DNA from 2 places in the Pseudovibrio sp. Ad5 genome. Region 1 is predicted to be linked to the other one. Evidence: predicted binding sites of a transcription regulator. Region 1 holds the regulator's gene; the other holds the start of a gene.
The links. Region 1 encodes PhoB, which activates phosphate uptake and scavenging genes when phosphate is short. Its sites were predicted from a motif close to TGTCATNNANCTGTCAT; they were not measured.
Positions count from the first base shown of each region.

Region 2: a site for PhoB is predicted at 2,802-2,818, ahead of PsAD5_RS16130 (UDP-2,3-diacylglucosamine diphosphatase). Genes of this name have one in related genera too.

Region 1 covers NZ_LMCH01000064.1:364,663-369,086, reverse strand. The annotation lists gene PsAD5_RS23085 (GcrA family cell cycle regulator) at 145-705, shown strand; gene PsAD5_RS23080 (GNAT family N-acetyltransferase) at 805-1,269, opposite strand; gene phoB (phosphate regulon transcriptional regulator PhoB) at 1,347-2,042, opposite strand; gene phoU (phosphate signaling complex protein PhoU) at 2,116-2,820, opposite strand; gene pstB (phosphate ABC transporter ATP-binding protein PstB) at 2,854-3,645, opposite strand; partial or broken gene pstA (phosphate ABC transporter permease PstA) at 3,710-4,420, opposite strand.
Region 2 covers NZ_LMCH01000057.1:296,983-301,406, forward strand. The annotation lists gene PsAD5_RS16120 (threonine ammonia-lyase) at 1-778, opposite strand, end outside; gene PsAD5_RS16125 (glycosyltransferase family 4 protein) at 870-1,949, opposite strand; gene PsAD5_RS16130 (UDP-2,3-diacylglucosamine diphosphatase) at 1,946-2,755, opposite strand; gene PsAD5_RS16135 (SDR family oxidoreductase) at 3,019-3,798, shown strand; gene PsAD5_RS16140 (OmpP1/FadL family transporter) at 3,862-4,424, opposite strand, start outside.

The DNA.
Region 1 (4,424 bases):
TAGTACTGTGTGACAAGAGTTATACACCATCTCGTAGTTACTGAACGCTGCAAGCACACACGCTCAGGTAAGCGGCACTTTCGGATGCGTCCGAACTGAGCGAATGCTGTTTTGCGCGCCACTGAAGGAAGACGGGGCCCTTTAATGAGCTGGACAGCAGAACGTGTAGAGTTACTAACCAAACTTTGGGCAGACGGGTTAAGCGCCAGTCAAATCGCGGGGGAACTTGGCAATGTGACCCGTAATGCGGTGATTGGTAAGGTTCATCGCCTTGGTCTTTCAGGTCGCGCCAAATCGGGAGGTGGTGCAACCAAAACGAGAAAGGCACCTGCCCCAGCGGCAAGGGTCGTCACCTCAACCAAACCAACAGTGGCTGAAGCGATTGCAGCTGTTGCGCCTTCTCCAAGTCCTCGACAAATTCAACCAACGATAGCCGGTGCCAACGCCCTTAAAGTTGAACCGATTGAAGCTATACAACCAGAAATTTCTCCAGTCCCAACCTCCGATCTCTTTATTCCGGTTTCAGAGCGCGCCTCCATCCTGACATTGAATGAGCGCACCTGTAAGTGGCCGATTGGTGATCCGAGTTCTGATGACTTCTATTTCTGTGGGCGCCAGTCAGATGCAGGCACACCTTATTGTGCGCATCATCGCAGCATTGCCTATCAGCCCGTCAGCGACCGCCGCAACCGCCGCGCAAGCTAATTTGAGCTGAAAAAGCAACGTATTGAGCCGGGTCCAAAGCCCGGCTTTTTGCTGTTTGCGTGTCGTCTTGATCTGGCGCTTGTCGCTCTGGCTTGAGAACTAGTGAGCTTTAAAGGTTTGGCGGGTGACGGCGCCCCAGTATGGGTCCGTATAGTTTTCTTCCAAAAACTGACCTGAGGTGTAGGTGCTGATAACAGAACGCCAAAAGGCAATGGCCTGATCAGCGCCTTCAATCTGCTTGATCTGCCAGTGACCGGGCATTTGATCAAACAACGCAGCTGCAAAGCGCTGTCCCAGTTTATGTCTGCGGAACACTGGCACCACGTAAAACTCGCAGACTTCAAAGTCGTGATGATCTTGCCGCTTGATTGCAGCTAACCCGGCGGGGATATCATCATTTAAAGCCAGATAGCCGGTGATGTTGCCTTCAAGAAGCGTGTCTTTGGCAAACAAACCATCCGCGTTTGGATGTTTGTGTGTGAGAGGTGAGAACTCTGCCTCATAGGCCTGACAGAGATTGTCGTAGATATGAGCGGTCGCTCGATCAACCGTCTTGATTATCATTTGTTATCCGCATTGTTTTTGATCTGCACCTCTGGAAGGGAGATGCAGTTTCACAATGCGCATATAGCAGAGATCAATTACCCAACAGCGAACTGGTCGTTGAAAGCGTATCCGGCACCGCGAACGGTGCGGATCGGGTCTTTCATGCGGCCTTTGTTGATGGCTTTGCGCAGGCGGCCTACGTGGACGTCCACGGTGCGCTCATCTACGTAAACATCATGGCCCCAGACACCGTCCAGCAGCTGTTCACGGGAGTAAACGCGGCCCGGTGCGCTCATGAGGAACTCCAGCAGGCGGTATTCTGTGGGGCCGAGGTGGATTTCGCGGCCTGTTCTGCGCACGCGGTGGGTTTCGCGATCGAGCTCGATGTCGCCAGACTTGAGCATTGTGGAGACAACTTCTGGCAATGCACGGCGGAAGATCGCACGAACACGGGCCATAAGTTCCGGAACGGAGAACGGTTTGACGACGTAATCGTCGGCCCCGGTCGCCAGGCCGCGGATGCGCTCGGATTCTTCACCGCGCGCTGTGAGCATGATAATCGGCATGCGCTCGGTTTCTGAGCGTGCCCGCAAACGACGGCAGAGCTCGATGCCAGAGAGGCCCGGAAGCATCCAGTCCAGCAGCAGCAGGTCCGGCTGGCTTTCCTGCAGCAGGACTTCCGCCTCATCTCCTCTTGCGCACACGTCAACAGTGTAGCCCTCTGCTTCAAGGTTATAACGCAGCAGCAGGCTTAGCGGTTCTTCGTCTTCTACAATCAGTATCTTAGGCATATTAAAGTGCTCTCTTTGCACCTTCTCTTATAAAGCAATTGCGTGTGTTCTGCTCGTTATAAGTGAACACACTCTACACGGTTGTAGACTGCGCCAGCTCGTCCGTCTTTGGACGATCTGTTGGAAGGTGGCTTCCGGAGATCATGTAGTAGATGTTTTCTGCGATATTGGTTGCATGATCACCGATGCGCTCAATATTCTTTGCGCAGAACAACAAGTGCGCGCACATGGTGATGGAGCGCGGGTCTTCCATCATGTAGGTGAGCAGCTGGCGGAACAGGCTGGTGTAAAGCGCATCCACTTCGTCATCGCGAACATGTACGCGTTGGACAACTTCAAGGTCACCAGAGGTGTAGGCGTCCAGAACGGCTTTGAGCTGCTCAAGCGCCAGATCAGACATGTGCTCAACACCCACAGCGAGCTGCTTGTTGTTGAATTCGGATTCAATCGCCAGCGTCCGCTTGCCGATGTTCTTGGCCATGTCACCGACGCGCTCCAGATCGTTGGAGATGCGCATGGCGGCGATGATGTCGCGCAGGTCGCTTGCCATTGGCTGGCGGCGTGCGATCACGGAGATGCACAGCTCTTCCAGCTCGGCCTGCATGTTGTCCAGGCGCTGGTCGGCAGCGATGGTGCGGGTTGCCAGTTCGCGGTCCTGCCTCAGCAGTGCGGTGACAGCGTCGTGAACAAGGGTTTCTGCCAGTCCGCCCATTTCAACGACACGTCCGGCCAGTTCTTTCAGCTCTTCATTGAAGGAAGAGACAATATGATCTTTCATCGGATATCTCCTTAGAGTACCGCTCTTTTATTCTTAACCAAAACGGCCTGTGATGTAATCCTGCGTGCGCTGGTCTTTTGGGTTGGTGAAGATGTCGTTGGTCAGCCCCTCTTCCACCAGATTACCCAGATGGAAGAACGCGGTGCGCTGGGATACACGTGCGGCCTGCTGCATGGAGTGAGTTACGATGACGATGGTGTAGTTCTGGCGCAGTTCGTCCATCAGCTCTTCCACTTTTGCAGTGGCAATCGGGTCGAGCGCAGAACACGGCTCATCCATCAGGATCACTTCCGGGGACACAGCGATTGCGCGCGCGATGCACAAGCGCTGCTGCTGACCACCGGAAAGGCCTGTGCCCGGCTCGTCCAGACGGTCTTTCACTTCTTCAAACAAACCTGCACGCTGCAGGGAACTTGCGACGATATCTTCCAGATCCGACTTGCCTTGTGCCAGACCGTGGATGCGTGGGCCGTAGGCCACGTTCTCAAAGATTGATTTCGGGAACGGGTTGGGCTTCTGGAACACCATGCCAACACGGGCCCGCAGTTCCACCACATCAATGCGCGGGTCGTAGACATCGTCATTGTCGAGGAGAATGTCGCCTTGCACGCGGCAGATATCGATGGTGTCGTTCATGCGGTTCAGACAGCGCAGGAAGGTGGACTTGCCGCAACCGGACGGGCCGATCAGCGCGGTCACCTGATTTTTGCGAACATCCAGATCGACACCATGAAGGGCCTGCTTGTCGCCGTAAAACACTTTTACATCGCGGCCACGCATCTTGAGTGTTTCGCCTTCAGCTGAAACGGCTGGAGGGGCGCTCATTGTTGTATCCATTACACTCTCGGTGTCTGTGGTCATTTCCAATGCCATGATCTTGCCTTTCAAATCACCAGCGGCGCTCAAAACGTTTACGAAGGACGATTGCGATTGCATTCATCGAGATCAGGAAGCCGAGCAGCACCATGATCGCGGCAGAGGTTTTCTGCTGGAAGGCAGGTTCCGGGAAGTCTGCCCACATGAAGATCTGAACTGGCAGCACGGTAGAGGGATCAACCGGACTTGCCGGGATATCTACAATGAAGGCCACCATGCCGATCATGAGAAGCGGTGCGGTCTCACCCAGTGCCTGCGCCATGCCGATGATGGTTCCGGTCAGGATGCCCGGCATTGCCAGTGGCAGCACATGATGGAACACGGCCTGTAAGCGGGACGCCCCGACGCCGAGCGCGGCTTCGCGGATGCTTGGTGGCACGGCCTGAAGCGCTGCGCGGGAGGCGATGATGATGGTTGGCAGAGTCATGAGCGCCAGCACCATACCGCCGACAACGGGCGCCGATCTCGGTAATCCAAAGACGTTGAGGAACACCGCCAGACCAAGCAAACCGAACACAATGGACGGCACGGCTGCCAGGTTGTTGATGTTCACCTCAATCAGATGTGTCCAACGGTTCTTTGGTGCAAACTCTTCCAGATAGATTGCGGCAGACACACCAATTGGGAACGAGAGGGACAGGGTAACGAGCATGGTCCAGAAGGAACCAACGGCTGCGCCCCAAATGCCTGCCATCTCCGGCTCACGGCTTGCGCCGGACTTGAAGAAG
Region 2 (4,424 bases), on a different contig from region 1:
TGCTCAAAACTGAGAAGCCTTTATCCCCTGGCATTTCAGTCAGCACCGCATCACAAACAGAACCGCCCAGAGCAGCATTGCGAACACGTGTCCCAGCTTCCAGTGAGCGCGCATAATCATCAAAACCAGCAGGCTCTGCCGTGTAAATCTGACACTCAGGCAGGCTGGTTTCCAACGCCAGCGCAATACCGCTGGTCAGACCACCGCCACCTGTACAGCTGATCAACACATCAGGTGTGACACCCAGAACTTCACATTGCTCTGCAATTTCAAGCCCGGTCGTACCCTGTCCCACAATCACACCACTGTCATTGTAAGGGTGGATGAACGTCGCACCGCGCTCCTCACAAAGACCACGGGCAATCGCCTCGCGGTCCTCGCTCTCACGATCGTAAAGCACAACCTCCGCCCCCAGCGCTTTCGTCCGCTGGATCTTCAGCTGAGGCGCATCCTCAGGCATCACAATCAATGCCGGAAAACCAAGGATCTTCGCAGCAGCTGCAACGCCCTGCGCATGGTTTCCGGAAGAACACGCAACCACACCAGCGGGCCGCTGTTCCTGCGGGATCAGGGAAAGGCGATTGAACGCGCCTCGAAACTTGAAAGACCCGGTGCGCTGCAGGTTTTCGGCTTTAATAAAGACACGGCCATTCACCTGCTCATCCAACACCGGAAAGTTCAGAAGCGGTGTCAGGCTGGCATAGCCTTGCAGCCTTGTTCTTGCTTTTTCAATTTCGGAAAAAGTGAGTTCGACTGGACTGGAAACATCTAAAACCATAAGAACCTCGGCAACAGCAATATGCCGCCCTGTATAGCACGCAAATCTACGAGGGTTTCAGATATTCTGATCACAGCTCAAGGAGATCCACTCAACCATTCAGGTGATTTCCAACAGAGCCTTTGCCCGCATACAGGTCCTGCCGAAATCCTGCAGTGAATGCAGGATCATAGGCATGTTCAGCATTGGCTAGAAACTGCTCGGCACTTGCCCGCCACGTAAATCGCAGGGCAACATCCCGGCAATGATCCCGCGAAACCTCCAGTGCTTCCAGCGCTGCCGACTGAAGATCATTCTTCAGCACACCTGCCCCACTGTTGCCAATCACATCAATCGGCCCCATCACAGGAAAGGCCGCCACCGGCGTCCCGCAAGCAAGCGCTTCCAGCAGCACATTGCCAAACGTGTCGGTCTGGCTCGGAAACACAAATACATCCGAGTTTGCATAATACTCAATCAGCTCATCACCGACGACAGGCCCGGTAAACAACACCTCCGGATAAGCAACCTTGAGCTCCTCCAGCTGCGGGCCTCCGCCAACAACCACTTTGGTTCCCGGCAAAGAAAGCTGCAAAAACGCCTCGATATTCTTCTCAACCGCCACACGTCCCACATATAAAAATCGCGGCCCCGGCAGGTAATCCAGCAGGTTGGTTCGTATCGGCCGGAACCGCTGATGATCCACCCCGCGAGACCATCGCAGCAGATTGTCAAACCCACGCATGCGCAAGTCAGCTTCCAATGTACTCGTCGCAACCATGCACCCCTGCCCGCTGTTATGAAAACGGCGCAACCAGGAATAGCTAAAGGACAGCGGAACCGGATAACGTGCCTGCAAATACTCAGGAAAGCGCGTGTGATAACTGGTGGTGAAGACACGCCCGTCTCGCTTTGCCACCTGCCGTGCCATAAGGCCCAACGGTCCTTCGGTCGCGATATGCAGATGGTCGCAGTCGTACTTCTCAATAAACCCACGCACGATATGCGGCAGCGTCAGGCTCAGCCGGATCTCGCCATAAGATGGCATCGGAATGCTATGGAACGATTGCGGCGTCAGGAACTCAACCCGAATACCCATAGAGCGCAGTTCAACTGAAAGCCGCTCCAGCGTCCGCACAACGCCGTTGATCTGAGGCTTCCACGCATCGGTGACAATCAGGATCGAGCTCATGCCGCCACCCGTCCATCAGAACTCTCGCTGGTAGACTCACTCTCGCCCCGTTTGCCATCGCCCCAATGAATAACCTCAAACGTTCCATCAAAGTTCTCAGCAACGGCAGTGCAGCTCTCCACCCAATCACCAGTGTTGATGTAATGGATACCGTTGGTCTCATGATCAGCCGCATGATGGATATGACCGCAGATCACCCCATCCACCTTCTGACGCTGCGCTTCTGAGACCAGTGTTTCCTCAAACTTGCCAATGAAGTTGACGGCGTTCTTTACCTTCAGCTTCGCCCACGCAGAAAGGCTCCAGTAGGTCAGCCCAAGCTTACGACGGCAATAATTCAGCACTGTATTGAGATTGAGCGCACTCACATAAGCCCAGTCACCAAAGAAGGCCAGCCACTTTGCATGGCGCACCACCACATCAAACTGGTCACCGTGAATGACAAGATACCTCTTGCCATTGGCCCCCTCATGAATAACCTGATCAACAACCTCAACACCCCCAAAGTGAATGCCGAAGAAGTCCCGCAGGAACTCATCATGATTGCCGGGAATGTAAACGATCCGTGCCCCTTTGCGACCTTTGCGCAAGAGCTTCTGCACCACATCATTATGCAGTTGAGGCCAATACCACGACCGTTTCAGCCGCCAGCCGTCAATAATGTCGCCGACAAGATAAACCGTGTCAGCGTCGTTTTGCTTCAAAAAATCCAGTAAGAGATCAGCCTGACATCCGCGTGTGCCCAGATGCACATCAGACAAAAACAAGCTTCTGTATTTTTTACTAGTAGAATCCCCGGTCACCACAAAGCCTCCGGAATAAGAAAACCTTCTTTCCTTTAAATTGATTCACAAGAAACAAATATGACAGGATACATATACTCAAACCTGTCAGTTTCTTGCTTGAACCTCAAGTAACATTACTCCCCGTTTATTAGGGGAGAGAAAATCAAGTGCCTGCAATTCAAGTGAATATTCTATTTGCTTGCTAAGCTTGATCCTGACTGGCTCAAACCTTTCTGAGAATGTAGGCTGCCCTTCACAATTCACCGATTCATTAGGATGTTGAAATGCACTTGGGTATTGAGGGGCGCAAAGCCATTGTCTGCGCATCCAGCCGCGGGCTGGGTTTGGGAACAGCAAAAGCACTGGCAGAGGCTGGGTGCGATCTCGTAATCAACGGACGCAACGAGCAACGACTAGACCAAATCGCGAGCGGACTGGCAGCACAACACAACATCTCAGTCATTCCCGTGGCAGCAGATATCTCCTCACCAGAAGGCCAGCAAGCCGTTCTCAAAGCGTGCCCAAACCCGGACATTCTCGTCAACAACAACGGCGGCCCGCCACGCAAAGACTTCAAAGAGCTGGACCGTCAGGCGATTCAGGACGGTGTCATCCAGAACATGATCACCCCGATCGAACTGATCAAAGCAGTCATTGATGGCATGGCAGAGCGCCGTTTTGGCCGCATCGTCAACATAACCTCCATGTCTGTGAAGATGCCATTTGAAGGGCTGGACCTGTCCAGCGGTGCCCGTGCAGGTCTTACTGCATTCCTGGCAGGCGTCTGCCGCCAATACGCCCAGCACAATGTCACCATCAACAATGTGCTGCCCGGCAAGTTCGACACCGACCGCCTGAAAGGTGGCTTTGAGCGTCAGGCAGAGCAGACCGGCATCACCATTGAAGAAGCCAAACGTCTGTCTTCAGAAGAGATCCCTGCAAGGCGCCTCGGCAATCCGGAAGAATTCGGCAAAGCCTGCGCCTTCATGTGCTCAGCCCATGCTGGCTACATCACAGGCCAAAACCTCTTGCTCGACGGCGGTCTCTACCCAAGCGCCTTTTAAAAACGAAAAGCCTCCCCGCAGTCACACTGCCGGGAGGCAAATCAAACTGACATCGGCAAAGCCTTAGAACTTCAAACGCGCACCAAAGCTGATGATGTCAACATTGGTGTCGTTGACCGGCCCTTGAATGGTAATGCCCTCATAGAACGGGTGGTCCGGATTGATGTTGATATTTGAGCTTTCTGGAAAGATATGCGAGTAGCCAAAATCAACTTCCAGCCAGTCCTCGTAGAAGTAACTCACCCCGGCACTCAGCCAGAACCGGTTTGAATCAGGCAGTCGCGGTGTCCGGTTCGCTTCGTCGATTGGAGACCACTCATAAGCCAGCCCAAACCGACCAGTGATGTTCTGAGTGAAATCATACTCCGTACCAAGCGAGATGAAGTAGCCGTCGTTGTATTGGAACGGTAACTCGGAAACCACCTGATCCTGCAGATTGAACACCGGGAAGGTGCTAAACCGTGACCAATGCGTCCATTCAAACGTACCCATTCCGCGCCAGCGCTCATTCAATACCTGCTGGAAGGAAACTGTCACAGTCTCTGGCATAATGATGTTGGAACGAATTGGAGTTGGCGTGCCACCACCGACCACAAGCCGCCCCTTAAGGTTGTGCTCAATGGGCG